DNA from 4 places in the Chryseobacterium capnotolerans genome. Region 4 is predicted to be linked to each of the others. Evidence: riboswitches for the same ligand, from Rfam matches in the RefSeq annotation. Region 4 holds a riboswitch; each other region holds the start of a gene.
What was found. Region 4 has a riboswitch for cobalamin ahead of metE (5-methyltetrahydropteroyltriglutamate--homocysteine S-methyltransferase). Riboswitches for the same ligand answer to the same signal wherever they lie in the genome.
Positions count from the first base shown of each region.

Region 1: another riboswitch for cobalamin. It lies ahead of H5J24_RS04760 (acyl-CoA thioesterase); the one in region 4 lies ahead of metE (5-methyltetrahydropteroyltriglutamate--homocysteine S-methyltransferase).
Region 2: another riboswitch for cobalamin. It lies ahead of H5J24_RS15235 (hypothetical protein); the one in region 4 lies ahead of metE (5-methyltetrahydropteroyltriglutamate--homocysteine S-methyltransferase).
Region 3: another riboswitch for cobalamin. It lies ahead of H5J24_RS04045 (TonB-dependent receptor plug domain-containing protein); the one in region 4 lies ahead of metE (5-methyltetrahydropteroyltriglutamate--homocysteine S-methyltransferase).

Region 1 is NZ_CP065589.1:1,028,031-1,035,552, forward strand. Features, by position in the region: gene H5J24_RS04750 (XAC2610-related protein) at 1-595, shown strand, start outside; gene H5J24_RS04755 (HD domain-containing protein) at 597-1,187, shown strand; gene H5J24_RS04760 (acyl-CoA thioesterase) at 1,361-1,744, opposite strand; cobalamin riboswitch at 1,861-2,041, opposite strand; gene H5J24_RS04765 (hypothetical protein) at 2,106-2,870, opposite strand; gene H5J24_RS04770 (hypothetical protein) at 2,951-3,835, opposite strand; gene H5J24_RS04775 (hypothetical protein) at 3,868-4,530, opposite strand; gene H5J24_RS04780 (endonuclease MutS2) at 4,670-6,817, opposite strand; gene H5J24_RS04785 (GNAT family N-acetyltransferase) at 6,945-7,522, shown strand, end outside.
Region 2 is NZ_CP065589.1:3,190,630-3,198,151, forward strand. Features, by position in the region: gene H5J24_RS15215 (S9 family peptidase) at 1-313, shown strand, start outside; gene H5J24_RS15220 (GxxExxY protein) at 354-731, shown strand; gene tpiA (triose-phosphate isomerase) at 870-1,628, shown strand; gene H5J24_RS15230 (esterase-like activity of phytase family protein) at 1,826-3,091, opposite strand; cobalamin riboswitch at 3,329-3,520, shown strand; gene H5J24_RS15235 (hypothetical protein) at 3,586-4,368, shown strand; gene H5J24_RS15240 (T9SS type A sorting domain-containing protein) at 4,314-4,700, shown strand; gene clpP (ATP-dependent Clp endopeptidase proteolytic subunit ClpP) at 4,902-5,585, opposite strand; gene dnaG (DNA primase) at 5,698-7,522, opposite strand, start outside.
Region 3 is NZ_CP065589.1:857,836-865,357, reverse strand. Features, by position in the region: gene H5J24_RS04070 (L-threonylcarbamoyladenylate synthase) at 189-737, shown strand; gene H5J24_RS04065 (nuclear transport factor 2 family protein) at 846-1,190, shown strand; gene H5J24_RS04060 (CCA tRNA nucleotidyltransferase) at 1,225-2,646, shown strand; gene H5J24_RS04055 (hypothetical protein) at 2,807-2,986, opposite strand; gene H5J24_RS04050 (DUF5074 domain-containing protein) at 2,986-3,870, opposite strand; gene H5J24_RS04045 (TonB-dependent receptor plug domain-containing protein) at 3,887-5,719, opposite strand; cobalamin riboswitch at 5,752-5,929, opposite strand; gene H5J24_RS04040 (T9SS type A sorting domain-containing protein) at 6,181-7,494, opposite strand.
Region 4 is NZ_CP065589.1:2,044,091-2,051,612, forward strand. Features, by position in the region: gene metE (5-methyltetrahydropteroyltriglutamate--homocysteine S-methyltransferase) at 1-2,001, opposite strand, end outside; gene H5J24_RS25550 (hypothetical protein) at 2,064-2,192, shown strand; cobalamin riboswitch at 2,177-2,362, opposite strand; gene H5J24_RS09730 (Lrp/AsnC family transcriptional regulator) at 2,552-3,013, shown strand; gene H5J24_RS09735 (bacteriocin-like protein) at 3,139-3,423, opposite strand; gene H5J24_RS09740 (XRE family transcriptional regulator) at 3,861-4,652, shown strand; partial or broken gene H5J24_RS09745 (alkaline phosphatase) at 4,758-6,151, opposite strand; gene H5J24_RS09750 (GTP-binding protein) at 6,229-7,428, opposite strand; gene H5J24_RS09755 (MerC domain-containing protein) at 7,435-7,522, opposite strand, start outside.

The DNA.
Region 1 (7,522 bases), 1.0 Mb from region 4:
TAATGCCATTATTCATATCAACAATTGTTTTGATGATCAGTGTATGGAGAAGGGAACAGTGGAATTATTTGATAATAAAAACAGCAAAGTACAAACCTTTACATCAGATAATCTGGTTTTACATCTTGGAAAGGGGCAGAGACTGCAGCGTGGAAAAATGATCCCTTTAGCAAAGGAACAAAGCCCTTTAATCTTTGGTGATTTTAATTTTGACGGAACTGAAGATCTGGCCATAAGAAATGGAAATATGGGAAATTACAGTTCGGCATCTTATGATGTGTATGTATTTAATAGTACCAGAATGGCTTTTGTGAAAAGTAAAGAGCTTACAGAACTAGGATCAGATAATTTTGATTTTTTTGAAACAGATCCGGTTCGCAAGCGCATTATTACCTTTGGAAAGGATGGCTGCTGCCGACTTTTCACCACAGAATTTGAAGTAATTCCTAATAAGGGACTTGATAAGGTGCTTGAAAAGGAAGAAGACAGCAGTGAAGAAGGCTATGTGAAAGTCATTATAAAAGAAAAGAAAAATAATAAATGGACTACCAGAACGAAGGTATATCCATCAGATCAATACAATAGAGAAAAGTAAAATGAAAATTCAGAAAGAAATTGATTTTATCCTGGCTGTAGATGCCCTGAAAAATGTACAGAGAAGAAATTATAATGCAGATGATTCAAGAAGAGAGAACACAGCAGAGCACTCCTGGCAAATCATTATTTTGGCACAAATCCTTTATCCTTATGCTAAAAACCGTGCAGATATAGATTTGTTAAGAGTCATAAGAATGCTTTCCATTCATGACCTTGTGGAAATTGAAGCAGGAGATACTTTCCTTTTTGATGAAGTCGCTATGATAGGAAAGTTTGAAAGAGAAAAAGTGTCTGCCCAGAAAATCTTTGGAATTCTGGATGAACCTCTACGTTCTGAATTCTTCAATCTATGGCTTGAATTTGAGGAAGAAGCGACTCCGGATGCTATTTTTGCATGTTCTATCGATAGAATTATGCCTTTTATTCTGAATTCTCATACTTCAGGAAAAAGCTGGACAGAAGCAGGTGTTACTGAAAAGCAGATCAGGAATATGCTGGAAACTGTCATTACGAGAGCATCAGATGAAATGGGAGAAGCTTTTGAACTGCTGTTGAGCAGAAGCCTGGAAACTGAAAAAGTTTTAAAATAATCTCAAATAAAAAGCTGATGACTGGATTTTATTGTTTCTCCTATAATCAATAGAAGCCGTTTGTTTAGCTTTTCTGAAATCAGTGAAAACAGGAATATTTTATCCAGAGTTTAGCAAACAAGACATATTATAATGAGTTTCGGGCGGCCTTTGGCCGCCCGAAACTTTTTTATTTATAGTATCTGGATTGGTTTCTTGAATTCATCAATTGCAACAAAAGTAAAGTCACCTACGATGGCTTTTTCTCTCTCATAAGAGTACATCTGCTCTGTGTAGATTTCAACGCTTACTTTCATACTTGTCTTTCCAACGTATGAAACTTTTCCGATCAGTTCTACAATCGTTCCGGCAGGAATTGGTTTTTTAAAATCGATTTTGTCACTACTTACAGTTACCACTCTTTTTCTTGCGAAACGGGTCGCAGCAATAAAGGCTACTTCATCCATAAGCTGCATAGCAGTACCTCCGAAAAGAGTATCGTAATGATTGGTTGTGTTAGGGAAAACCGCTTTAAAGATTCTGGTTTCGGCAGCTTCAATTCTTTCTTCTGTAGTCATATTTCATTATTAAATAAGGCGAAATGAAATAATATCAAAACAACAGAATAATGACAGGAACATTGGAAATCCCTGAAACAATCCATCAGATCAATAAAACTTCAAATCGCGAAAGTTTCTTGTTTAAGAAAGCGGCAGGTCTCCTGACTTGTAACATCATTTATCTCCTTCCCATGCCTCGCACAGTGGATCTTTTGATAAAGATTTCAGTTACTTACAGTTGCGCGACAGTCCGTGATTTTCACACGGTTCCCTTTTAATCTGCGGTTATGCAGAACCAGTTTCTGTGATGAATAAGCCTAAACTTTTTCGGTGCAAAAATAATGAATTTATTCCGGATTATGATAAATAATCTGACTGATTACTCTTCCCTTTTTGATCGTCCATAAAGTGGTATATCTATATTCCCCGAACCATTGATCATATAAAGGAAAATGTTGTCATTGTCCAGGGAGGTTACTCCTATATTGTTAAAGTCCATAGTGGGCTGGAACATATTTTTGATGGCTTCTCTTACAAAAACAGAACCTCTTCCGGGCTGCTGAAGTCTGATAGATTTGATTTCAGTCATTCCTTCAGGAAGGTCGTTGCCAATTCCCCACGGTTTAACTTTATCAATTGTAAGAAGCTTTCCTTCTGAATCTTTTTCCTTTTTACGGTAACCGGCATTGGATGGGTAAACATCAATAACCACTTTACTTCTTTGTGCAGTAGGAATTTTGGGATCAGAATTATCAGTGAAGATCAATGATCTTCCGTTTTTAGATTTAGAAGGAGTATAAGCGGGAAGCTGATCCACAAAGGCAATACGTTCTTTGTTAACCATTCCTTCTTTGTCAAGAGTTTCATATCGTACAAATGGTTTGTCATCATCCTGCTTTTCAGGATATTTGATCCAGATCCATTCCGTTTCTCCCGGAGCAGGTTTTACATAAACAAATACATCCCCTTTACGCATACGGATCTTATCTACAATTTTTCTGTAGTTGTCTTTATGTACACGTACATTGGCATATCCTTCTTCAGCTTTTACAACACCAAAAGGAACTTTGTTTTGCCCTTTAACGAAGGCTAAAGAAAAAATACTGAAAGCAGACAGGTACAATGCTTTGTTTACTGAAATCATCTTAACAAATTTTAGATTCCCAAATATATAAATTTAATGCTTTTTGGATGGGTAAAATAAAAATGTATTTATTGAAATTATCAATATACTCTGAATAATTTATAAAATTCATCATCAGGAATATAATACTTGTCATTCTCCTGTAACCATTCCAGAGATTCTTTACTGAGATTTAGTTTATCATAGGCTTTGGTTTTCAAATACTTTTTTTGTCCATCGACGATACTGTATATTATTTGCCCTGTTTTATCGTCTACCAATAGGGTTCTCTCTTTTGTCGTTCTGTCTTCTGGATGTGGAGAAAGTAAAATATACCAATAGGAATGAATGTCATTAAAAGCTCTATAAATACCTATAAAGGGAGATCCATATGAATCCGCTATAGCCAGAACATCGTAAAAATTCATCCTGAAAGGAGAGTCATGGTCTATTTTTTGTAGTAATGTTCCGTCTTCAGCATAAGCGTACCATATTCCTCGCGGATAACCGGCAGCTTTTACTCCGTATCCAAAATGTCTTATGGTATGAATTGAACCATTTTTGTAGAAGTTAACTTGGGTCTGAAATGAGTTAGAAAACTGTTGGGTATATCCTGCATTTTCAGTTGTTCTTGTATACTTCTGTGTATCTTTTTTACCCGTCAGAATAAGGCTGATTATTCCGTCCTTGAATTCATAAGTCGTTAATGGAATAGGGTTGTCAGCTTTGTCTCTCAGCTCAGCAATATGTTTATTGTTGTCTTTATCATGTCCTACGGTGTAAAATATCCCATTGATTGGCTGCTTTTTTTTGGCATAGGAAACCAGGGTCTCATAAGTAGGTACAATCAGGTTTTCCTTTGAAATATCATCAATTTTTAACGTACTGAATTTTTGTGCCGGATTGGGTATTTTCTGCTGTGCACTCATAAAAGGTGAAATACTGAAAATACCAATTAAAAATAATGATCGATATATCTTGTCCATATTAAAATAGTTTTTCATCTACAAATCTTGTATTAAGATTCTGACTTCTGATTAGATGAATTATAAATAGCTTTCGGATCATTTTTAAGGTAATAAGAAAATACCCCGAAGAATAACAGTACAACAAGAAATAAAGCTCCACATACATAAAAAGCTGTTCCAAAACCATAGCTGATGGTCACTCCGCCGCCTAATCCCATTCCAACCTGATTGTTTCCTAATCCTTCCATTTTTGATTGGAAGGTTAAATAGAAAGCCAGTAAAGAGATAAGTCCTACTAAAGAAATGGCAATGTGATACATGTATTTCTTCTTAATACTTTTTATGACTTGAATGATAATCCCAACAATAGCTGCCAGAAAAGCGATGATAATAATCGGGCTTGGCGGAATATTTTCTTTCTCTTTTTTATTGTTGGATTCGTTCAATGGTGAGTATTCAGAATCGGAATTTGAAGATTTATCACCTGAATCATTTCCGAAAGCAGAGCCAAACGGAGAGCTTTTCTTCAGGTTTTCTTTCATCCGTTCATTCATTGTTTGCTGGGAAATTCCAGTTACCAGATCTGTTCCTTTAATAGACATTAAGGTGGTATCTCCACATTTTATCAGAAAAAAAGGAAAGAAAAAACACAGAATAATTACCGTATAACTAGGTATCGGAATAAGGTCTGATAATACTTTTAATGGTTTCATAAATTATTGTTTCTGTTAAAAGTAGGAAAAATTATGATGATAATGTGCAAAAGAAAAAGAGAGCATCTTCAGACGCCCTCTTCCATTATTGTATTCAGTGAATTTTCAAATTCTCAAATTTAATCCATTTCCAAATTGATTAGATTCTCTCTAATTCATCTGCATCAATGGTTGTTTTGAAAGTTCCATAATTGACAATCACTTTATTTCTGGAAATTTTCTCAATGGTTCCTACGCTTGTACTTCCTGTAATTCGGACACGCTGGCCTATTTTCATCCATATTTCGCGGTCACTTTTGCGTTTTTCCTCCAGTTTTTCGTTGGTTTCTGCAATTTTTTCAATTACCTCTTCTTTCTTAAGCTGTTGGGTGATCTTTCTCTTCACCACCTGAAGGCGCTTGGATTCATCTTTATCAGCACCAATCTTTCTGAATTTTTCCTGTTCGAGCAGTTTTACAAAATCCTTCACTACATCTTTTCTGGACTTTCCTTTTGTATAGCTGTCGATGAAAGTTTCAATCTTGTTTCCAAACTGAAGTTTACGATGTTCCTCTTCATAAAGTTTCTGGAAATTGAAAAGTTTCTGCTGAAGCTGGTCATTCAGTTTCTGAAGATTATCACGTTTATCTTCTACAGATTCTTTTCTTTCTGCAAGATCAGATTTCAGTTTTTCAACCTCAAACTTTTCTTGCTGCAGTTTTACAATCGTTTTATCAAGATTCACAATATCATGTTCCACTTTTTTCTTGGCAGAATGAATGATAAACCTTGGGATTTTATTCTTCTCAGCAACTTCAAAAGTAAATGAACTTCCTGCTTGTCCTACTTCCAGTTTGTACATGGGCTCCAGCGTTTCTTCGTTGAAAAGCATTGCAGCATTCTGAGCATTCGGAAGCTGTTCTATAACCAGTTTGATATTGGTGTAATGCGTTGTAATGATCGCAAAACTCTTCTTATCATAGAAAAACTCCATGAAACTTTCAGCCAAAGCACCACCTAATTCAGGATCAGAACCCGTTCCGAACTCATCAATCAGTAAAAGCGTATCCGAATCAGCCTCACGGATGATTCCGGACATTTTCTTTAACCTTGATGAATACGTGGATAGATGATTTTCAATGGATTGATTGTCACCAATATCAGTCATGATCTTCTCAAAGAAAAACATTTCAGACTTTGGATGAACAGGAACCAAAATACCACTCTGAATCATCAGTTGCAGCAACCCGACAGTTTTCAGGGTAATGGATTTTCCACCAGCATTAGGCCCGGAAATACAGATAATTCTGTTATGTTCCGTTAAAGCCAGAGTTTGTGGGTGAATGATTTTGTTCTCAACCTTATTTCTTAACCATAATAAAGGATGAAAGGCATCTTTTAACCTCAATGTCTTATGGCGGTTGATTTTAGGAAGAATACCATTGATAAGTTCTGCAAACTTAGCTTTAGCCCTTACCAGATCAAGATCAAAAATATACATCTGATACCTCCAAAGCTGAGGCTGGAATTCTGCAAGTTCTGTGGTAAGCTGTCTTAAGACTTTATCAATCTCTTTTTTCTCTTCCTCTTCACTTTCACGAAGTTTGAAATAATGTTTTACAACACTGTCCGGCTGGATATAGGTGATAGAACCGGTTTTTGAAATTCCCAGGGTTCTTCCCGGAACTCTTTTCTTAAAACCTGATTTTACCGCTAAAACCCTTTGGTCATCAATAATTGTTTCCCGTATATCATCCAAAAAGTCACTCTGTCCATAAGTTGTCAGAGCACGGTTGAAGTTTTCCTGAATGGCTTTTTTAGCATGCTGGATCTCTGTTCTTATCCCTTTTAAAGCAGGAGAAGCCTCATTTTTTACCTCACCAAAACGGTTAAATACCTTGTCAACCTTATCAATGATCTCTTTTCTGAATTCCAATACCGAAACCTCTTCCAATAAAGTAGGAAACGTTTCCGGCATGGTAGGGAAGAACTTCTGTAATCTTCCGATCTGTTCCGTGATGGTTTTTATTTTGATGAAAGCACTGTTTTCCAGACGGTAATTCTCAATCAGCATCAGTTTCAGCTCACTTTCAATATCTTCATATTCATCAAACGGAATCGCATTTGAACTTTCAAAACTCGACAGATATTCTGACGTTTTTTTCAATGAAAGTTCCGCCTCGTCAATTTCCATCGGACGAAGTTGAAGAATTTTTTCTCTTGTTTTGGGAGAATACGCAAATGGGGAGATTTCCGCGAGCAATTGCGGAAACTCTAATTCGTCTAAATCTTCTTTATCTATATACACAATGCAAATTTAGTGAGAATTTTGATTATTACGTATATTTGAGCGATTTACAAAATAGATTAATGCAGAATTATTCCCTATTCTGTATTTCTTTTCAAAGATTTGAGGGTAATTTTTAATGAAAGATATGAAACTGGAAACAGAACGTCTGGTCCTGAAAGAGATCAATGAAGCCCATATAGAAGATATTCTTCGAATCAGAAGTAATGAGGTGATCAATCAGTATGTGAAAAGGAAATCTCCCAAAACCAATTATGATGCTTTGGAATTTATTCTGCATATTAAAAGAAAAACTCAGTATAAAGAGATCATTTTCTGGGGAATTGCATATAAAGACACTCCAAATCTTATCGGAACAGTATGTCTATGGAATTTTTCTGAGGATAGGAAGATTGCGGAGGTTGGGTATGAGCTGCTGCCGGAATATCATAAAAAAGGACTCATGTCTGAAGCTCTTCAAACTGTTTTAGAGTATGGATTTAATGAGTTGCAATTGCTGGAGATTGTAGCTCTCACAAGCAGATTCAATGAAAACTCTCAACAAATTCTTCTAAAACACTATTTTATCCTTCAGGAAGATAAAAAAGACGAAAATCATCCAGATAATATTATTTTTAGGTTAAAAAAGGATAACTGCAAATGTATTTTTAATGATTACTTTTTCTATACTATTGTATTATTTTTAATCAAAAGAAAAGTGAAGAT
Region 2 (7,522 bases), 1.1 Mb from region 4:
TGATGAATGGGGTAATCCTAACAATAAGGAGGCTTATTTCTATATGAAATCTTATTCTCCTTACGAAAATATTGAAAAGAAAAACTATCCGAATCTATTGGTAACAACAGGACTGCATGATTCTCAGGTTCAGTATTTTGAACCTGCTAAATGGGTAGCCAAACTGAGAGATATGAAAACGGATAAAAACGTATTATTATTAAAAACAGACATGGACTATGGCCATGGTGGAGCTTCCGGAAGGTTTGATTATCTGAAGGATCTGGCTTTGGTGTATGCTTTCATGTTTAAATTGGAAGGGATCAATAAATAAAGCTCTCGCAGATTTTGCAGATAGCGCAGATTGATACTTTATGACAGAAAATGAAATTTCATATATTGTACGAAAGTCTGTTTTCAAGGTTTATAATCAGCTAGGTCCTGGTTTACTGGAATCTGTGTATCAAAAAATTCTCATCTACGAATTAGAAGAAAATGGATTGAGCGTTAAATCTGAAGTTTTACTTCCTGTTTATTATGACAATAAAAAATTTGATATCAATTTTAAAATTGACATTTTAGTGGAAGATAAAGTTATTTTAGAATTAAAATCTGTAAAAGAGCTTGATAATGTTTATTATAAACAATTATATACTTATTTGAGATTGTCTGACAAGAAACTGGGACTATTAATTAACTTTAATACAACCAATATTTTAGATAATATAAAAAGAGTGGTCAATAATCTGTAAAGATCTATTACGACTACATTAATCTGCTAAATCAAACTAATCTGCGAGAGAAAAAATAAAGCACGCAGATTTTGCAGATAACGCAGATGTAAACTGTGAGTTTAATTAAAAAGTAAAATAAATCAATATATAAATCTTATGAGAAGAAAAATAGTTGCAGGCAACTGGAAAATGAACAAAAATGTAATTGATGCACAACAATTAATGATTCAATTGCTAAGCTATAAAAACAATAATGCAACGAACTGTGAGGTTTGGATTGCTCCACCATCTTTATATTTAATGATGGCTAAAGATATCTTTGAAAAGGATGAGATCGGAGTATTCTCTCAGGATATGAGTGAGCACGAAAGCGGTGCCTACACAGGAGAAATCTCTGCTGATATGTTGGAGTCTATAGACGCAACAGGTTCTTTGATCGGACACTCTGAAAGAAGACAATATCACGGAGAAACAGATTCTCACTGCAACAGAAAAGTAAAATTAGCTTTAGATAAAGGTCTTACTCCAATCTATTGTAACGGAGAAACTCTTGATCAAAGAAAAGCAGGACAGCACCTTGAGGTAGTAAAAAACCAAACTGAAGTAGCCCTTTTCACGCTTTCTGCTGAAGAGATCAAAAAAGTTGTAATCGCTTACGAACCGGTTTGGGCTATCGGAACAGGAGAAACAGCAAGTCCAGAGCAAGCTCAGGAAATTCACGCACACATCAGAAACATCATTGCTTCTAAATACGGGCAAGAGGTTGCTAATGAGGTTTCTATCCTTTACGGAGGTTCTGTGAAACCTGATAATGCGAAGGAAATCTTCTCTCAGCCTGATATTGACGGAGGTCTTATCGGAGGTGCTGCTTTGAAATTAGAGGATTTCTCTAAGATTATTGAGGCTTTCAACTAATATTGAGACGAATAATATACATATAAAAGCCCCTGAAATTTATTTTCAGGGGCTTTTTATTATAGGTTTTGGCTAAAGTCAATGGATATTAATTTCTCATTTAAATGGACTAAAGCCCATTTCTATTGAACCATTCAAATGATATACAATAAAAAACGGCGGAATAAATTCCGCCGTTTTCCGTTAAAAAAATCTAATTATTGAATATCGACTATATACATAGTTCCTTTGTCAACCTTCCCGGTTTTAGGAAGGATTTTAGCTTTTGGGTTTCCGCTTCCGTCGTCTACTACTCCAAAATCATCATCATTGAAAACAGCCAGTTTATTATTTCCTAAATAAACAATTCCTTCAAATTTATCATGTTCATAACCAAGCTTTGCAACAAGGTCTACAGCTAATTTTTTAGTCACAGGCTTAATTCCTGCGTTGGTAAGCTCATCCCAGGTACATTGCTCCAAAGCTTTTCCATTTACTTTCATTCCGTCTACGGCCGCAAGATCAGTTCCGGTTACATCTGTTGCATCACTTAGGTTGATTCTGTATACCTTTTTAATTCCACCCTGTGTTCCGAAGTTACCATCTCTTTCAATAACAAGGAATTCATTATTCCCCAATGCTGTAATATCACAAACCGAATCAGAAGCTCCGCCATCCTGTTTATAAATATATTGTTTCGTTTGCCCTGTAATAATATCGAAAGTTACAATTCTGGTTAAAGTCGTATTAGTTGCCAAAGCTTTTGAAGGAACCAACATCATCGATTGCATTGTTCCTACCAATGTTTTTCCGTCTGGAGTAATGCAAAGCCCTTCCATTCCTCTGTTCGCTCTTCTTTTTGCTAAAACAGCGGGTAATTTTCTAGTTCCTGTATTTACACCCATTGGGCTTATCCTTTCCATCTCCACTCCATCTGCATTGTAATGAACTATATGTGGACCATATTCATCAGAAACCCAGAATGTACCATCAGGTGCCGCTACAATGCTTTCACTGTCTAAACCATATTTATCCGTACCCAACTCATTTCCTGCTTCATCATAGGCTACTTCACCCGTGCTTCCCATTCCTAAAGGGTTTGGAAGCCCTGTGATAGGCTGACCGGATGGGTTTTTAAGTTTAATATATTTAATCACTTCCACCTTTCCTTCAGCATTAATTTTAAAATGCATAATAGTAGGCGTAAAATTAGGTGCTAAAAACTTCTTCCCGCTCTTATAATCGGTATTGGGGCCACGGTCTGTAATAACATAAAACTCACCTTTTCTTGTGGGATGAGCTGCCGCTCCGGATCCGAATCCACCATTAATGACATCTACTCCATTTATTGTTGCCAGTTTTGAAAATGGAAACTCCTGCGGAAGTTTAGAATAATTAATATCTGGATTATTCATATTGTTGTCATCATCTTTGCATGACCACAATGCAGCCATCATCAAAGCAGATAATAGTATTCTTTTCATAGTAACTTTTATGGCGCGAAAGTATAAATTGATTGTAAACTGATCTTGAATACAATGATAATTGTATTTTAACAATAGAATACTAAGATGAATTCAATATAAACAATGAAATACCCTATTTGATTCGGGAAATCAAAAACAAAGTAGCAATTCATTATCAATCAACAAAATCCATCATCAGAAAACACTGAAACCTGATCTATAATTCACAAAACAGATATCAAAATTTATATGATATATTTGCACCGTTTTTAAGGTTGAACACTGTTCACAATAGGGAATCAAGTGAGAATATTATTTAAATCTTGAGCTGTACCCGCAACTGTAAGCTGTTTTACCTATAGCTATTAATAATACCACTGGGCTAGGATCCGGGAAGGTTGGCTATAGGATGCGAGCCAGGAGACCTGCCTTAAATACACATTTAGTTTCAGGCTGAAGATCATCCTGTAGATAAATAAGTTTCGGGAATAAAACTTTAATTTAATTATATTATGAGAAAAATCTATCTTTTTTTCTTACTGCTTTGTACGCAGTTTTTCTTTGCCCAGTTTACAGAAAACGACATTAAGTTTTGGGTGGGAACCGGTTCTAAAAAGGCTTATTTCATTGCTGATTTCAATGATAATAATACTCCTAAATCTTATGCATGGGGCTATCGTTTTGATGATGATAATTTAACAGCCGAAGACATGATCAATGCGATTGTGGCTGCAGAACCTAAAATAGAGGCTGACATTCCTTCAGGATTTCTACACAGTTTCAAATATAATCACCATACTCCAAGTACTGATGATTACTGGATTACCTGGACCGGGTCAACTGCCGGAAATATGTCCAATCAAAATAATGGTGTAGGGTATACGGCTTTAACAGACGGGCTGTGGTTTGGCATTACTTATGGTCTTGATTTCATCGACACACCACCATCAACTCCGGTACCAGCCTACAGTTCTCAATGGTACACCTTATCCCAAATCACCAATTGGATAGGAACAGGAAACAATAAAAGCCTTGTTGTTGTAGATTTCGGAACCAATAATTCAAGTGGAAAAGCTAATTCCTTCGTTTTTGGAATTCAATATAACGGCAGTATCACAGCGGAACAAGCTCTACAGCTTATCCAGTCACAGGCTGCTTATTTCAATTTTACTTCCAACAATAATCAGGTTTCCAGTTTATCATTAAATACGTTCTCTGGAAACACCTCTGGAACAGAAAGATGGAAGTTATATGCCGGAAAAGACCTTTCAAGCTGGCAAAAAAGACTGATCTGAGTCAGATCCAATTAAGTAACAATACATGGCTGGGATTAAGCTTTGGAGAAAGAAGTCCTTTCACTCCTACTGAAGCAAATAATGCGACATTGTCTGTTGCCTCTGTATATAAGAAAGCATCATTCAACATTTATCCTAATCCAACAAGTGATTTCATTCAGATTGAAACTTCTGAAAATATCAGAGAGATTAATATCTATTCTTCTTTGGGACAAAAAGTAATGGCTTCACAGGAAACAAAAATTAATGTTAAGTCTTTAAAATCCGGGGTCTATTGGGTTGAGATTAAGACCAAAAGTGGTTCTACGGTGCATAAGATTGTGAAGAAGTAAGAAAGGGGAATGATTGAACCACCCCGTCAAATCTTCGATTTGACACCCCTTCGGAGGAGGGGAATTATCACGTCTTCAATTGTTATTTTCTTCGTAATAGTAATTCACTATGAAATATATAATAAAAATTCGTGCAGCGGTGGCTAAAACAAAAAACGCATCCCGATTGGGATGCGTTTTTCATGATGATTATACAATCAATTATTTTTTCTCTGCTCTTTGAAGAACTTCATCTACCATTCCGTAGCTCTTAGCTTCTTCAGAAGTCATCCAGTAATCTCTGTCAGAAGATTTCTCAACCCATTCGTAAGTTTGTCCTGAATGGTGAGCGATGATGTCATAAAGCTCCTGCTTTAACTTCAACATCTCTCTTAAGTTGATCTCCATATCAGAAGCTACTCCCTGAGCACCTCCTGAAGGCTGGTGAATCATTACTCTTGAGTGCTTCAGCGCAGAACGCTTTCCTTTTTCTCCGGCAACCAACAATACAGCTCCCATTGAAGCAGCCATCCCCGTACAGATTGTTGCTACATCAGGTTTAATGATCTGCATGGTGTCATAAATACCTAATCCTGCATATACGCTACCACCAGGAGAATTGATATAGATCTGAATATCTTTAGAAGGGTCTGCACTTTCTAAGAATAGAAGCTGAGCAGTAACGATATTCGCTACCTGATCGTCAATTCCTGTTCCAAGGAAGATAATTCTGTCCATCATCAAACGGGAGAAAACGTCCATCTGAGCAACGTTTAATCTTCTTTCTTCCATGATGTACGGAGTTAAGTTCGTTGGGCCATACATTCCCATATACTGATCGGTAGCCAAACCGTTGTTTCCTAAATGTTTTACAGAGAAATCTCTGAATTCCTTTTTAATGTCCATATTTGTATTATGTATTATTTTAATAATATTTTCGATGTTTAAATTACAATATTTATTCCTAAAATTTTATAGGACTTTTTGTCATAGAATACTGACTCCTTTTGTCTTTAAACTATCTTTTTCTATTGACATAGATTCCTTTAATCGGGGAATATTCAATAATATTACTTAATCTGATAGAAGCTTGTTTCAGCAGAGTGATTTTTTTAATCAGCTCATAATATTTTACTTCATCAGTGCTGCTGTATTGGTCCAGTTCCTTCGCTGTTTCTGTAATCAGATAATCAATATATCTGTATTTGTGCAGTAAAACATCCCCTTGAATCTGATCTGCAACTTTATCTCCATAATTAGGCGGATAAATATTTCTTGATGCCCAGTTTTCCAGTTCGTCCAGCGGCATCAAAGCATCTACAACCTTTGTCGTAATGTCTTCATCCATAAAAGATACAAAAAAGTTTCCACTTCTCAACTCATCTTTCTGAATCCCCTCTTTTACCTGGTTGATAATGATCTCATTTTCTTTGACTAAAAATGTATACTGCTCTTCTTCAAAATGATGGAGAATTTCTTCAATAACTGTAATCTGATATTCTTCGTTGTTCTCATTTTTTCTTTTCAATACAACGTCACCAAACATCAGCATGTGATCCACCAACTTATTCTCCATAAACAGAACATCAAACAAAAAAGGATCTTCTTTTTCCTGATCCAAAGGAACGATCTCCAACTTTGGAGCTGCTTTTTCCTTCTGTTGTTGCTGAACATGATGAGTTTGATTCTGGGTAATCTGTTTTTGAACATCCAGCTCATTGAAAAGACTCTGCTCAGAAAGACCGAATTTATTGGAAACCTCCTTCAGATACACCTCTCTTTTCAGTGCGTTTTGTACGAAGGAAACCGATTTTACAATGTCACGGATGGCCTCAGCCTTTTTGATAGGATCATTTCCAACATCCCGTAACAGAATCTCCGCTTTAAAGTCGATGAAATCCATCGCTTCATTTTCAATGTATTTTTCAACATATTCCTGCGGATGTTTTCTGGCAAAGGAATCCGGGTCATCACCATCAGGGAAAAGCAGGACACGAATGTTCATACCTTCTGTCAGAAGCATATCAATACTTCGGAAACTGGCTTTGATACCAGCATTGTCTCCGTCGAAGAGAATGGTTACATTTTCTGTAAGCCTCTTAATTAGTTTGATTTGCTCAGTGGTAAGGGAAGTTCCTGAACTCGCTACAACGTTTTCAATTCCGGACATGTGAAGGGAAATCACATCCATATATCCTTCCACCAAAAGACAGCCATTCTTTCTTGAAATAGCCTGCTTGCTTTGGTTCAATCCATAAAGAACATTGGATTTATGATAGATCTCCGTTTCCGGTGAGTTGAGATATTTCGCTGTTTTTACATTATTCTTAAGAATTCTGGCTCCAAAACCTAAAACCCTCCCTGAAAAACTATGAATCGGAAAAATTACCCTTTCACGGAATCTGTCAACTCCCGCCGGAGTATTTTCCGGGAAAATAGAAAGTCCGGATTTTTCAAGGATTTCCTTAGTATATCCTTTCTCAAGAGCATATGAAGTAAAAGCGTTTTTCTTTTCAGGAGAATATCCAAGCTGGAATTTCTTAATGATATCATCCTTAAGTTCTCTTTCTTTAAAATAAGCAAGTCCTATGCTTCTACCTTCCTGATCATCCCAAAGGATTTCCTGGAAGTAAGTATTGGCAACTTCATGAATTTTATACAATAGATCTTTTTCCGTTTGGGCATGTTTTGCTTCTTCGGAAATTTCACGCAGATCTTCTTCAATTTCAATTCCGTATTTTTTAGCGGCATGACGAAGTGCTTCAGGATAAGTGAAGTTCTCAATTTCCATTAGGAAAGAGATGGCAGTCCCTCCTTTTCCTGTAGAGAAGTCCTTCCAGATC
Region 3 (7,522 bases), 1.2 Mb from region 4:
AATGAAAATCGGAAGAAAAAATCTTCCGACCATCACTAGGCTTCAGCCCATCTTTAATTTTATAAATCATCCATTGGCTTTAGCCAAAACCTAAAAACACATCAATACACAATCCTTTTTACTCTCATTTTTTGTCTAAAATTCATATATTTTTTACCTTTATCCCTTATTTTGAATGTAATAAAAATATGGAACCTATTATTGAAATATTAAAATCCGGCGGAACTATTCTATATCCTACTGATACCATTTGGGGAATTGGCTGTGACGCGACCAATATAGAGGCTGTCAATAAGATTTTTGATATCAAAAAACGTGAAAAAAACAAATCCATGATTATTCTGGTAGAATCTGAAAAAAGGCTTCAGGATTTGGTGGATGTTCCCGAAATGGCTTGGGAAATTATTGATTTAAGTGAAAAACCGGTAACTATTGTTTATGAAAATCCAAGAGGATTACCTAAAGAATTACTAGCCGAAGATGGCAGCATCGGAATCAGATTGGTAAAAAATGATTTTTGTAAAAAATTAATCACGAAGCTGAATAAGCCTTTAGTTTCTACTTCTGCTAATTTCAGTGGTGATAAAAGCCCGTTGAAATTCTCAGATATTTCTTCGGAAATTATTAATCTTGTGGATTATGCTGTGGAGGAAGACAGAGATAAAGTTTCCAAATATTCAGGATCTTCGGTGATCAAAATATGGAATGATAACAGAATAAAAGTCCTTAGAGAATAAAAATTCTGTAGTAATCTGCTTATTTTTTAGAGTCTTGTCAGTTCATATCGGCAGGATTTCTTTTTTTTAATTCTATCTTTGCAAAATCCAACTCATAAAATACATGCTATGCATCATCAAGAATTCGCTAAAATGTGGGTAAACACCTGGAACTCTCATGATTTAGAGGATATCCTCACCCATTATTCTGATGATATTGAAATTACAACTCCTATGATTGCAATGGCTGCCGGAGGAAAGGAAAGTTCTTTAAAAGGTAAAGAAGCCGTTCGTGAATACTGGAGAAAGGCATTGGACAAGTTTCCGGATCTGCATTTTGATCTGATTCATTCCACAGCAGGAGTAGATTCTGTAGCATTATTTTATAAGTCCATCATGGATAAACATGCTGTAGAAGTTATGTTTTTTAATGAAGAGGGAAAAATAAATAGAATGTACGCTCATTATGACTAATGGCCGGCATTGTTAATTGACGCTATTATAAACGATGAAAATTAATCTTACTCAAAATAAGAATTTAAAACTTTTTAAAATAATTTCTGAAGCCGCAGAAAGGAATAACCAGTCGGTATATATTGTCGGTGGATATGTTCGTGATCTTCTGATGAAGAGAAAAGCATCTACCGATATAGATTTTGTGACGGAACAAAGCGGTATTGAACTGGCTCAGAATGTAGCTCAGGACATTGATCCCAAATTAAAAGTTTCCGTATTCAAAACCTATGGAACCGCGATGATTAAATATAAGGATCTTGAACTGGAATTTGTAGGTGCCAGAAAGGAAAGCTATACCGAAAACAGCCGAAAGCCCGAAGTAGAAGGCGGAACTTTAGAAGACGATCAGAAAAGGAGAGATTTCACAATCAATGCGATGGCCATTTCTCTGAATAAAGACAATTTTGGAGAACTCATCGATCCGTTCAACGGGGTTGAAGATCTGGAAAAAGAAATTTTAAGAACCCCACTAGAGCCTGCCCAAACCTATTCTGATGATCCATTGAGAATGATGAGAGCGGTACGATTTGCCTCTACTTTAAACTTCACGATTGAAGAGAATTCTTTAGAAGCTATCAGGCAGGAAGCGGAAAGAATCAAGATTGTTTCTATGGAAAGAATCATGGTAGAATTCAACAAAATCATGCTTTCTGAAAAACCTTCTGTAGGATTAAAATTAATGGAACAAACAGGGCTTTTAAAGCTTGTTATTCCTGAATTGATCGAACTTAAAGGAGTGGAAGAAGTAGAAGGACAAACCCACAAAGATAATTTCTATCACACCCTGGAGGTAGTGGATAATATTTCTGTGAATACCGATAACCTTTGGCTGCGTTGGGCTGCATTACTTCATGATATAGGAAAAGCGCCTACCAAAAAATTTGTTGAAGGTACAGGATGGACATTCCATGGACATGAATTTTTAGGTTCTAAGATGGTAAAAACGCTTTTTCAGAGATTAAAACTGCCATTAGGAAGCGATATGAAATATGTTCAGAAGATGGTTAAACTTTCTTCCAGACCTATTGCCCTGATTACGGATGATGCTTCAGATTCTGCATTAAGGAGGCTTTTATTTGATGCCGGAGAAGACCTTGAAGAACTGTTTACTCTTTGCAAGGCAGACATTACGACTAAAAACTCTAAAAAGCAGGAAAAATTCAAGAAAAATTTTGAATATGTAGCAGTGAAGATCAAAGAGGTTGAAGAAAAAGATCAGGTAAGAAATTTCCAGCCTCCTATTACCGGAGAAGAAATTATGGAAATGTTTAACCTTCAGCCAGGCCGAGAAATCGGTATTTTAAAGGAAAAAGTAAAAGAAGCTATCCTTGAAGGTGAAATCCCAAATGAAAAGGAAGAAGCAACAAAATTTGTGATTGCTGAAGCAGAAAAACTGGGATTAAAAATAAACTAATTTTCACGATATAGAAAAGTAAAGCTGGATGAGTAATCCAGCTTTTTTACGTTTTTAAAGAGGTATATATCAAAGCCGGGCGGGTTCTAAGAACCCGCCCGGAAAAAACACAAATGATGAAAAAATAAAAAATTATATTATATACGCCGAAGCGCAATTTTTAGTTTTTATAGAACCCGTTTGTTCCAACACCCGCTGTAAAGGTTTTTAATAGAGTACCACTTAATGCATCGTAAACATTCACTTTACCATCTGTAGTAAAGTTTGCTTCCGCAGCAAATATCTTTCCATCAATAACATCAAACCCATACACATTCCCGGTAGCTGTTGCAAGAGGCATTATTGGAGCTCCTGTAGCAATAGGCTTCTCATATATTTTTTGGTATCGGTAATAAAATAGAATTCATTATTATAAGCTCTCAATTTCTGTACATTAGGAATGCTGGTAAGCGTAGTGGTAGTGTAGCTTCCTGTTTTGGAATTAATTTCATAAATGTATGAATCTACTTTATCAGCAACTAATACGTAAGCAATTCCCTCATAAGCAATAAGATCTTTGATAATTCCTTTTGCAGGTAATGTAATTGTGGTAGGATTAACCATTGTAGAAGGGTTTACAACAGTGATCGTATACCCAGTTGGAAGTTCTTGAGTAAAACTAGCATCATAGCCTACCCCATCGGTCTGTACAATAATATTACCTTCAGCTTCTACCACTTTCTCAGCTAAACGAGGAAATTCTATGCTTCCAACATAAGTATTATCTGAAATATTATAAGCATTTAATTTCTTTTTACCGGAAAAGTTATTATTCGTTACAAAATATTTACTTCCAGAAAATGCAATATATCTTGGATTATCAAGATTCTCCGTTACTGTAGTTTGTAATTTAAAGGTCGTTCTGTTGACAATATCAATTTTGTTAGGAATATTCGCAACAAGATATGCTTTATCTCCACTAAAGCCTATAGTTTGAAGCACTTTTCCAAAAGCTTCACCTTTATTATTGTTAGCATAAATATTATTATAAACTGTTCCCAGATTGTTACTAATAAAAGTAACGTCAGAAGTAGGTTTTGTAAAACCTCCTTCATTAGAAACAAGTATTCCGTTTGTATAGTTCACTTTCGTTTCTATTGTTTCAACATCATTATCACTGCTACATGAAACATTAAAAAGTAACATTGAAGCAAACGCAAGAGGTAAAATTCTTTTGATATTCATATATATTAAATTTTTTTTAAAAGTTGATATTTAAATTAACACTGTAATTTCTTCCAGGCAGCGGATAAGCAAACATGGTATAATAAGTCTGATTGAAAATATTATTGATTTTAAAACCCAAAGTATAATTTTTCAATAATGTTGCACTTACTCCGGCGTTCATTATAAAATATTCTTTCAGCGCCTCACTTTTCTTTTCGTTGGAATCTGTGTAAGTAAGTCCGGTAAACAATCCCTGAACATATATCTTTATGAATTCGTACTGATAATCAATATTTCCGGTAAACTTATGGAACGGTACATACATCAGTTGTTTTTTCTGTTCCAGATCCTGAGAATTGGTGTACGCATATCCTAAACCAGTGTGTAAAAGGTGATTTCCAAATTTTTTAGTAAACTCCGCCTGAGCTTCTACTCCATAAGACCTCACATGAGCTGTATTTACAGGAGTATAAATTCCTAATGAATTAGGAATCCAGCGTATCATATCTCTGATATCCATATAATAAGGAAGCAGTGAGGCTTTAAAATCTCCGGCTTTAAACTGATTTCTCAATTCAAACTGATAAGAAGTTTCCGGTTTTAGATCTTTATTTCCTCCAGGTCTCCAATACAAATCATTGAAAGAAGGAGCTCTGAAATTCCTCGAAACGCTTAAACCTAGATTATACCAACTTAAAGCATTCCATTTTCCTGAAAAAGAAAATAAAAGAGGCGACTTAGTCACTCCCACAAAATCCTGTCTTATTCCGGCTTCAAGACGCAAATCAGGGGTAGGAAAATATCTTATTAATCCTGCCACAGAACCCATATTCCGGCTTATATGATCTATTCCGGATCCATAACCTTCCCCTTTATTCAGCTGGTATTCTCCAATAATATTGAAGTTCCACTTTGAGGTAAGAAAATAATTGAAGTCGTTCTTTAGAATATAATTTTTTCCTGTCCCACTACTTAATTTAGGTCTGTCTATATCATTAAAATATTGAAAATTTTCTTCTGTATAAGCTGCTTTAAAAGAGTTATTAAATCTGATTTTATTCCAATCCCAGGAAACCAGACTTCTTACATTTTGAGTCTGATATTTAGTTTTTGTTTCTGTTTCAAAAAGAATTGGAAAATGCTGCTGCCCGTTATAGAACTCTGAAATCCATGAAATCTGATGGTGTGGAGCTAATTTGTAAGCAGCTGAAATATTAAAATTTGTATTGTAATACTCACCGTTAAGGTTGATATAATTTCGGGGTTCTTTACTCACCTCGTAGGCATTCTCACTGATAGAATAATTTCCGGAAGCTTTAAAGCTGAATTTATCATTACTGTAAGAACCTTTAATAAAATTATTATGGGTATTAAAAGATCCGGCTTCAGAAAACAAGGTTCCATGAAAACCTTGATTAAAACTAAGACTATTATCCAAATGAATACTTCCGCCAATAGCTCCGGAACCATAAGTAACGCTTCCGCCACCTGCTTTTATTCCGATTTGGTCATATCCAAAAAGAGAAATATTGTTTACATCTCCCTGGCCCAGAAAATTAGAATTAATACTAATTCCATTCCATACAAAAGAAGTCTGTTGAGCGGTAGTTCCTCTAAATGATGGTGAAGCTGTTCCACCACGTCCGTTTTCCTTAATATAGATGGAAGATTGAAACCTTAATAGTTCTGAAAGATTGCCAGAGTTTTTCTCTACATCTTCAATATGAATAATTTTCACAGGGTGAAATTGTTTCACCTTATTCATCTGGCTGTCAAATATATAAATAGTATCTACAGCTTTCTCCTGTCCGAAAAGAAAGCAGCCATAAGATGAGAGAAACAATACCAGAGATCTTTTTATATCCATATCCTTCTACTTTTCCACCGAAAGCAATATGTTTTTTGATTATTATTCTGGCAGGTCTCCTGACTTTCGCTTTCTGTGCCTTCCCGTTTTTATACAGTGGCTGAGTACAGAAATTGGTATTGCGATCTACAGTTGCGGGGACAGTTTGGGAGTTACACCCAATTCCCTTTTCATTCCAATATACTGGAAACCAAAATTTTTGCAAAGATAGCTTTTTAAATGTATTAGACAAAAAATGGATGTTGTAGCTGAAAACAAAGAAGATAGGAGTTGAAAAGTAGTAAAGTATATATATCAACAAAATAGCGATAGTAATCCCCTTTAAAAACTATCTCTTTTATCGTGTGCATACTCTGATAAAATTTCCAACATCCCTCTTCAATGATTCATAAAAAAACAGCTGCTTTCGCTATTGAAAACAGCCGTTCAATGATATAACTATTATTAAAATTTGCTGAATTTTATTTCTTAATGAATTTGTAATTCTGCTGCTTGCCTCCTTTCTCTGAAAGCTGTACGATATAATTCCCTTTTGGCAAAGATGATACATCAATCTGATGTTCCACAGCTGTATACGATTTTACTTTTTGCCCTACCATATTATAAATTTCTGCTTTTTCGATATTTACTGTTTCTTTTATATATAAAATATCAGCTACCGGATTAGGATAAATCCCCATTGTATTTTTATCTTTTGAAACATCACTCACTGATAAATATTCTGTAAGATCAAGATAAAATGCCACCATTTGATTCGAAGCATTCATTCCCGTTCCTGCTATTTTTTTCCCATCCTGAGAAATCGCCAAAGGAAGTCCCATAGTTACTCCATTGGTATTAATTCCTAAGCTTGTTGCATAGTCATTAAGGTTAACACGGCCATCTGTTTCTGTCCAGATAAAACCTTCTCCCGACATCGGCGGTGCTCCAAATGCCCTGTAAAATCCAATAACCTTTGTTCCATCTCCGGAAACACCGGTGGCCCCTCCTTTAAAAGAGAATGAAGCATTGGGATGTGTAATATAAGTCACTCCGGTAGCTGCTTTCCAAACATATGGGTTCGGGTTTGCTGAACCAATTATTGTATTTCCATCAGCAGAAACTGCTCCTGCTTCTCCTACATTATTTCCGTTGCTATCTGTAATGAAACTTTCCACCCCATCTATCCATTTTGCACCACTTCTGGTTCCTGTGGGTTCGTCCTGCCATCCTACTACCACAGCACCATCTGCACTTATGGCATTCGCTCTTGAGCTTCTTCCGCTTACCATACTTCCCAGGTCTACCACTCCGTTTGTCTGATCCCATTTTACAGCATGGGCATTTGCTGCAGTAAGCCAGCCTAGGCCTACAATAGTGTTTCCATTGGGAGACATTCCCCATGTGGAGCTCACACTTCCGTCCCAACCGGTAGGAACAAGGCCGCCTTTGTTTGTCCATGTTGAGGTAAGTACATCATAAATTGAAATTTCATTAAAGCCTGTTGATGCATTCGTAATTGATGATGCAATTGTATTTCCATCGTTAGAAACTACAGTTTTTCCCGCAGCCGGATACCCGTTTGAGATGGATCCTATCTGTACAATTCCAGTATTGGATGTCCACATATATATACCACCGCCGCTGGTATGCATACTTACTATCCCTTTATCAGACACTGCTCCTACATTATAATTCCCGAGTCCCATTACCGTAAGTTGAGCTTTTGCCACACCAATATTCAAAAAGAAACAAGCAACAATCATTTTTATTGACACTTTGTAAAAATTTTTCATATATTATTATATTTAATATTTAAAATCA
Region 4 (7,522 bases):
ATCTGCAATGTTTTTAATGATATCATTAAATTCTGAATAACACATATGGGTATGGATTTGGGTAGCATCTTCTACTCCACTTGCTGAGATTTTAAATGCTTCTACTGCCCATTTCAGATAATTTTGCCAGTCTGTTTTTCTCAATGGTAGCCCTTCACGAATAGCAGGTTCATCAATCTGAATAATTCTGATCCCTGCTTTTTCAAGATCCTGAACTTCATCACGGATTGCCAGGGCAATTTGTTTACAGGTTTCGGAACGAGGCTGATCGTCACGTACAAATGACCATTGTAAAATAGTTACAGGCCCTGTCAGCATTCCTTTTACCCATTGATTGGTTTGAGACTGCGCATACTGAGACCAGTATACAGTCATTGGCTCAGGCCTGGAAACATCTCCAAAAATGATCGGTGGTTTTACGCAACGGCTTCCGTAGCTTTGTACCCAGCCGTTTTTAGTAAAAGTAAATCCTTGCAATTGCTCTCCAAAATATTCCACCATATCATTACGCTCGTATTCTCCGTGAACCAGAACATCAATTCCGATGTCTTCCTGCCAGCGGATGGTTCTCTGGGTTTCCTCTTTTAATAAAGTATCATATTGTTCTGCAGTTAGTTCTCCTTTTTTGAATTTGGCTCTCCAGGTTCTTACTTCGGCAGTCTGTGGAAATGATCCGATGGTTGTTGTTGGAAATAATGGAAGCTGTAATGCCTTTTGTTGTGCTTCCTTACGGATACTGAATGGGTTTTTCCTCTGTGAGTCCTTCTCTGTTACAGAGCTTGCTCTTTGTTTTACGCTTTCATTATGGATCAGCGAAGATGTTCTTCTATCTGAAGCCGCTTTTTTGTTATCCTCAAAATCCTGTAGAATAGCTGGGTCTGAAGTTCCTGCAGCGAGCTCTTTAAGTGTTACTACCTCTTTTACCTTTTGTTTAGCAAAAGAAAGCCAGTTTTTAATTTCGGTATGAAGACCGTTTTCAACATCTAAATCACATGGTGAGTGCAGCAAAGAACATGACGGAGCGATGAAAACTCTTTCAGATCCCAGTTTTTCAGTTGCTTTTTTAATAAAGGACAAAGATTTTTCATAATCATTTTTCCAGATGTTTCTTCCATCTACAACTCCTATTGATAAGCTCAGGCTCTCAGGAATAGAATTGAGAACGTCTTCAAGCTGTTCAGGATTTCTTGCCAGATCAATATGCAGAACATTTACAGGAAGTGAAGAAGCAAGAGACGCATTGTTCTTTAAGCCTTCAAAATAAGTGGTTACAATAAACTTAAGCTTTGGAAACAATCTTCTAAGTTCAGCATAGACAAAAGTATAAGCTTCTTTTGCTTTTTCAGTAAGGTCTAAGGCTAAGAAAGGTTCATCAAACTGAATCCATTCAGCACCCTGGTTTTGTAGTTTTGATAAGATCTCAATATAAACAGGAAGAAGATGATGGGCAAGATCCAGCTTATCAAATCCTTCTTCTTTTTCCTTTCCTAAAAGTAAATAAGAAACCAGACCAATAATTACAGGTTTTGCATTAATTCCTGCCTGCTTAGCCCCTGCAAATTCATTGAATATTTTATCTGAGGTAAGTTTAAATTGCTGGTTTTTATAAAATTCAGGAACAATATAATGGTAATTGGTATCAAACCATTTAGTCATTTCCATAGCGGTGATATCCAATCCTTCTTTCTGATAGCCTCTTGCCATCGCAAAATAAAGATCCAGTTCAGAATTGTTCTTTTTAAGCGCTACTTCATGATATCGTGTAGGAATAGCTCCTACCACCAGGCTCATATCCAATACCTGATCGTAATAAGAGAAATCATTACACGGAATAAGGTCTATCCCTGCTTCTTTCTGTAGATTCCAGTTTTGGCTGCAGATGGTTCTTCCTGCTGTAAGAAGTTCTTCCAAAACGATTTTACCTGACCAATACTGTTCGCAGGCCTTTTTAAGTTCTCTTTTGCTACCAATACGCGGATAGCCCAGAATGTGAGTTTGCATTTTTACAAATTTTAGATTACACTTATTTTCAATGCTCTTTGAAATGCTTCGGAATGCTTTGTATGGATAAGAAAATGTTTGAAATCATTGATATAGACAGATTGTACAATTCTCCCAAGGGAAAATGTACTGCCAATATCATCTGTATGACCCAAAAGCTTCAAACCGCGAAAGCATCGTCCATTCAGTAAAGGCAGGTCTCCTGACTTGTAACGGTTTCCGTCATCCTTCCCGCTTTTGGCAGTGGATATCCAAGGACAGAAACCTTTGGTGTGTTACTTACAGTTGCGCGACAGCTCGTGATTCTCACACGATTCCCTATTAATCTACCTTAAGTAAAACCTTTCCTGTTTGATGAAGATTGTAAAGAACGAATCTATTATCAATAATAAGTTTAATAATAGATTTTAATTTTGTGTAAAATTATTAAAACAGAATATATAATCAATTATGTAGGATTTATTCGGTTAAAATTGCTTTTATATTCTTTTTTTAAAGAATATAATTCTGTAAATTTGACTGATTTTAAACCCTAAAAGAATAATATTCTGTGGAACAACTAGATGATAAGGATATAAAACTGCTGAAACTGCTTCAGAATAATGCAAAACTAACCGTTAAAGAACTTGCTAAGGAAATTAACCTGTCTCCTTCACCTGTTTTTGAGAGAGTAAAAAGGCTTGAACAGGAAGGTTTTGTGAAGAGATATGCGGCAGTACTGGATGCTGAAAAGCTTAACCGTGGATTTACGGTATTCTGCCAGATTAAATTAAAGATTCATGACCGTTCTGTGGGCTATGATTTTGTAAAAGAAATTATGGAAATTTCGGAAGTGGCAGAATGCTACAATATTTCCGGCGATTTTGATTTCCTGCTGAAAGTTCAGGTTCGGGATATGAAACATTATCAGGACTTTGTGTTCAATAAGCTTGGATCTGTAGATTCTATCGGCAGTACCCACAGTACATTTGTAATGGCTGAAGTCAAGAATAATCATGGGTTGACTTTATAGAACTGCTTTTATTGAAAATGATCAGGTTTCAAAAATCTGTTAGGTTTAATATGCTTTATTCAGGAAATATAAAAGCCGCTCTTTTCAGAGCGGCATACTTTTTTAACTTTTAATGGAGCTGCTGATTAGCAAGTAGAACCACACTCTAATAATTTGATGTGGATTACACCATTAACTACACACTGTGTTTGGCATAAAGCGTTTCCTACAACGGTACCTACACCGCCGATAACACCACCTACTGTAGAACCTACACCGCCGATAACACCACCAACGATAGTACCTACTCCTCCGACAACGCCACCAACAACGCCACCTAGACCTCCTAATAAGTTTCCGATTGGATCAAGTAATCCTTCTCCTGAAATAGATTTTAGTTCGTTTCTGTCTAGTTTTTTGAAATTTTTCATGATTAAAATTTTATATGATTAATACATCACAAATATATGATAAATAATAATAAACTCATATTGTTTTCAAAAAAATAATTAAACATTTTTATTATTTAATATTTCGTTAATATAAATGTATAATAATATGAAAATCGTTTTTATCTTGTATCTGTTTGATTTACTAAATTTTAAAAAACATATTTCAAATTTTAAATATTGGAGTTAATATTTTAAAGGTAAATGAAGTTTTTTATGGTTAATATTTAAAATTTGTTAAAATGAGGTTTTAGAGAGTAAAATCTAACGATAAAACAGGAAAAAATAAGGGTGTTATTAACCCGTTTTCACCGCTTTAGTTAAGAAATTATAAAATTCTCCAAATTTTATGGTAAAAGGCCTTTCTATTATTGATAAGAGAAGGCAAAATTCGTATTTTTGTGGACATACTTCTATCAATGTCAATTTTTTCAAATAATATACGCTCTCTAAGAGCCAAGAGAAAACTTTCTCAACAAAATGTAGCTGATGACCTTACGATATCCCGGGTGAGATATTCTAAATATGAGAATGGGATTTCAGAACCTCCTATTGAGCTTCTAATCAAAATTTCAAAGTATTTTCACGTCAGTATAGATCTTTTATTGTCTGTAGATCTTCAGAAATATTCAACAGAAGATATGCTGAAACTTCCGGACAATAGAATTGTTCTTCCTGTAGCAGTGGATGATCTTGGCAATGATACCATAGAAATTATTCCTCAGAAAGCCTCTATGGGGTATTTGGAAGGATATAGTGATGTTGGATATATTGAAAGTCTCCAGCGTATTGCCCTGCCCTTTTTGAATAATGGAAAATACAGAGCATTTCCGGCAGACGGAGACTCAATGCCGCCATTCAGAAACGGTTCTTATATTGTAGGAAAATATGTAGAGGGAATTGATGAATTGAAACCGGGAAAAACTTATGTTTTCATTACCCAAAATGATGGGATTACTTATAAGCGTTTTAAAGAAAATAAAGGAAATGCGATTTGTGTAACTGCGGATAATTCTTTCTATGAACCTTATGATATTCCGTTTGAGGATATTGTAGAGATCTGGCAATATGCTTCAGGTATTTTCCCGGAAGATTTTGAACCGGGAGATTATGAAAGTTACAATTTCAAAGAAATGTTCAGGGAGTTGAGACAGGATATCAAAGAATTGGATAAAAAGGTTTCTACACGCCGTAGAAAGTCTTCACAATAAAAACGGGATATTACATTTCGCGGTACAAAATAAACAGGCTCTCCAAATGATTTGAAGAGCCTGTTTTAAAACCAAATAAAAATATGATATGAAAACACGTTTTGTTTATAAAGGAACTGCATTCAGCATAAGGTGATGCAGGTCCGTATTTTTAATGTAAGGCTGTAACAACTGGCTTCCAGGTCCATAAGCAGCTACTTCTGCATAATCTCCTGAGTGATCCATACTGATCCAGCCTACAGCATTCCTACTTTTTTGAATTTCTGAATACAGTTTGAACGGTAATTTTTTATAATTATAAAGTCCTTCTTCTTTTTCAAGCCCATTGTAAAAACTTTGCAAATGTTTGGCTTCATCATCACTTAAAACAAGCTTGTTAGCTTCAAATATCCAGTCTTTAATATCTTTAGCAGAATGATCTTTATGAATTTTATTCAGAATATATTCATTGGTATACTGATAGTTTGAAATGCTATTGAAATTCTTAGTGGCATCAGCTCCATAAATGGTTCCTGGATTGGCATTTCCGTGATCTGTAGTGATAATGACTAAAGTATTTCCATCTTTTTCAGCAAAGTCCATTACGGTCTTTACAGCTTCATCAAATGCCAGCTGATCATGAAGCAATGCGGCTATATCATTGGCATGAGCGGCCCAGTCTACTTTCCCGCCTTCTATCTGAAGAACAAAACCTTCCGGATGTTCTTTCATCTGTTCAATAGCAGCATCTGCCATCTCTGCTAAAGTAGGGGTAGTCTTTAATTCAGGAAGATGGGCTCTGTCAATACTGTAAGGCAAAGCTCCTGTAGTGAAGATTCCTAAAACTTTCTCTCCCTTTTTAATTGTTTTCAGATCTGATCGATCTTTAAGAATCTGATAATTCTTTTTCTATAGGCAGAATAGAGATCTTTTTGATCTTCTCTTTTTAATGGATTAAAAAACTCATCTCCTCCTCCCATCAGAACATCTATTCCCAGCTCTGCATACATTTCAGCAATTTGGGGCTCAGCATTTCTTTTTGAGGAATTCACACAAAATCCCGCAGGTGTAGCGTGGGTAACAGTAACAGTTGTAACGCAGCCCACCTTTTTTCCTGCTTTTTTATATTTCTGCCATATTGGAACATGGCTTTCACCATTAGCCCCCATATTTAATACTCCGTTCTGCACTCTTATTCCGCCTCCAAAAGCTGAACTGGCTGCTGCGGAGTCTGTAACAATTGAGCTTGCAGAAGCTGTATCCATTAATGCCCGTGAAACTTTTTTGTGATGATATAAACTGAGCCAATGGCTATCTTTCCCCAATATATTTCTTGAATAAAGATCGGCCATTGAAAGAGTTCCCAGGCTCATTCCATCACTGATCATGAATATAATGTTTTTGGCTTTACCGTTTTCATGAGATTCAATATTCCTCCTGGAGCTCCAAACTTCAGATGGTGATAAGGATAATAAACCTGACAGCAATGCTGAACCTTTTAAAAATTTTCTTCTATCCATATATTGTATCAATAAAGCACTAAATTATTACATATTTTCAATTAATGAAACTTAGTTGCGTTAATTGAAAGTTAATTTTAGATATGTTCAGGAAAAGGGTCTTCAAAATTTGCTTTTCTATCGAATAATTCTTTTTCATAGTCATTGATTAAGCAATCTGTAAGGTCCTGTAAGATTTGCTCCTTGTTGAGATGTTGACCGATAAAGACCAATTCATTAATTCTGTCACCCCAGTTTTTATCCCATCTGCTCTCAATAAATTCCTGATTTTCTAAAAAAGAAGGATATTGTACCCTATGGCTCATTGGCATACTGCTCCACCAGACTCCTGCTTTCTCCAAACGAAATGAACCCCCTGCCTGAGAAAAGTTAAGGGCATCGCTGGATCTGGAAGCTAGCCAGAAAAGTCCTTTGGCTCTTAATATGCCTTCAGGATACTGATTAAGATACTCCCATAACCTTTCCGGATGAAATGGACGTTTGTTTCTGAATACCACAGAGCTTATTCCATATTCTTCTGTTTCAGGGGTATGATGTTCGGATTGCAGTTCTTTTTGCCAGCCTGCAGAATGTTGGGCTTTATCAAAATCAAAAAGTTTCGTGTTTAAGATCTGTTTTGGATCAATTTTACCGAATTCTGATTCCAGGATACTGGCTTCCGGGTTGAGTTTTTTAATAGCAGATTTCAAAAATCCAAGCGTTTCCGGATCAATCAGATCGGCTTTATTTAGAATAATGACATTGGCAAACTCAATCTGGTCCGTAAGAAGGTTGACAATGGTACGGTAATCTCCGTCAATATCAGTAAGGCTGCGATCCATTAATCGTTCATTCGAAGCGAAATCTTTCATGAAATTGAAACTGTCCACTACAGTTACCATAGTATCTACATAGCTGAAACGGGAAAGGTCTATTCCGCTTTCTTCATCTATATACGTGAAGGTTTGTGCTACAGGAATAGGTTCACTGATGCCGGTGCTTTCAATTAAAAGATAGTCGAAACGATCCTCATGCGCCAAGCGTTCCACTTCTATCATAAGATCTTCTCTTAAGGTACAGCAGATGCATCCATTGCTCATTTCAACCAGCTTTTCTTCTGTTCTTGAAAGGGTATTCTGATTTTCAACCAATCGGGCGTCAATATTAACTTCACTCATATCATTAACAATGACTGCTACTTTTAAGCCTTGTTTATTATGCAGAATATGGTTTAGTAAAGTTGTTTTTCCAGCCCCTAAAAAACCGCTGAGTACTGTTACAGGGAGTTTCTTTTTCATACCTTCTTAATGTTTATGATTTTTAAAGTTGATAAGATGTGCTGTAATCAGTCCTGCTGCACCTGCATAGATGAAGGGCAAATGAATTTCAAAC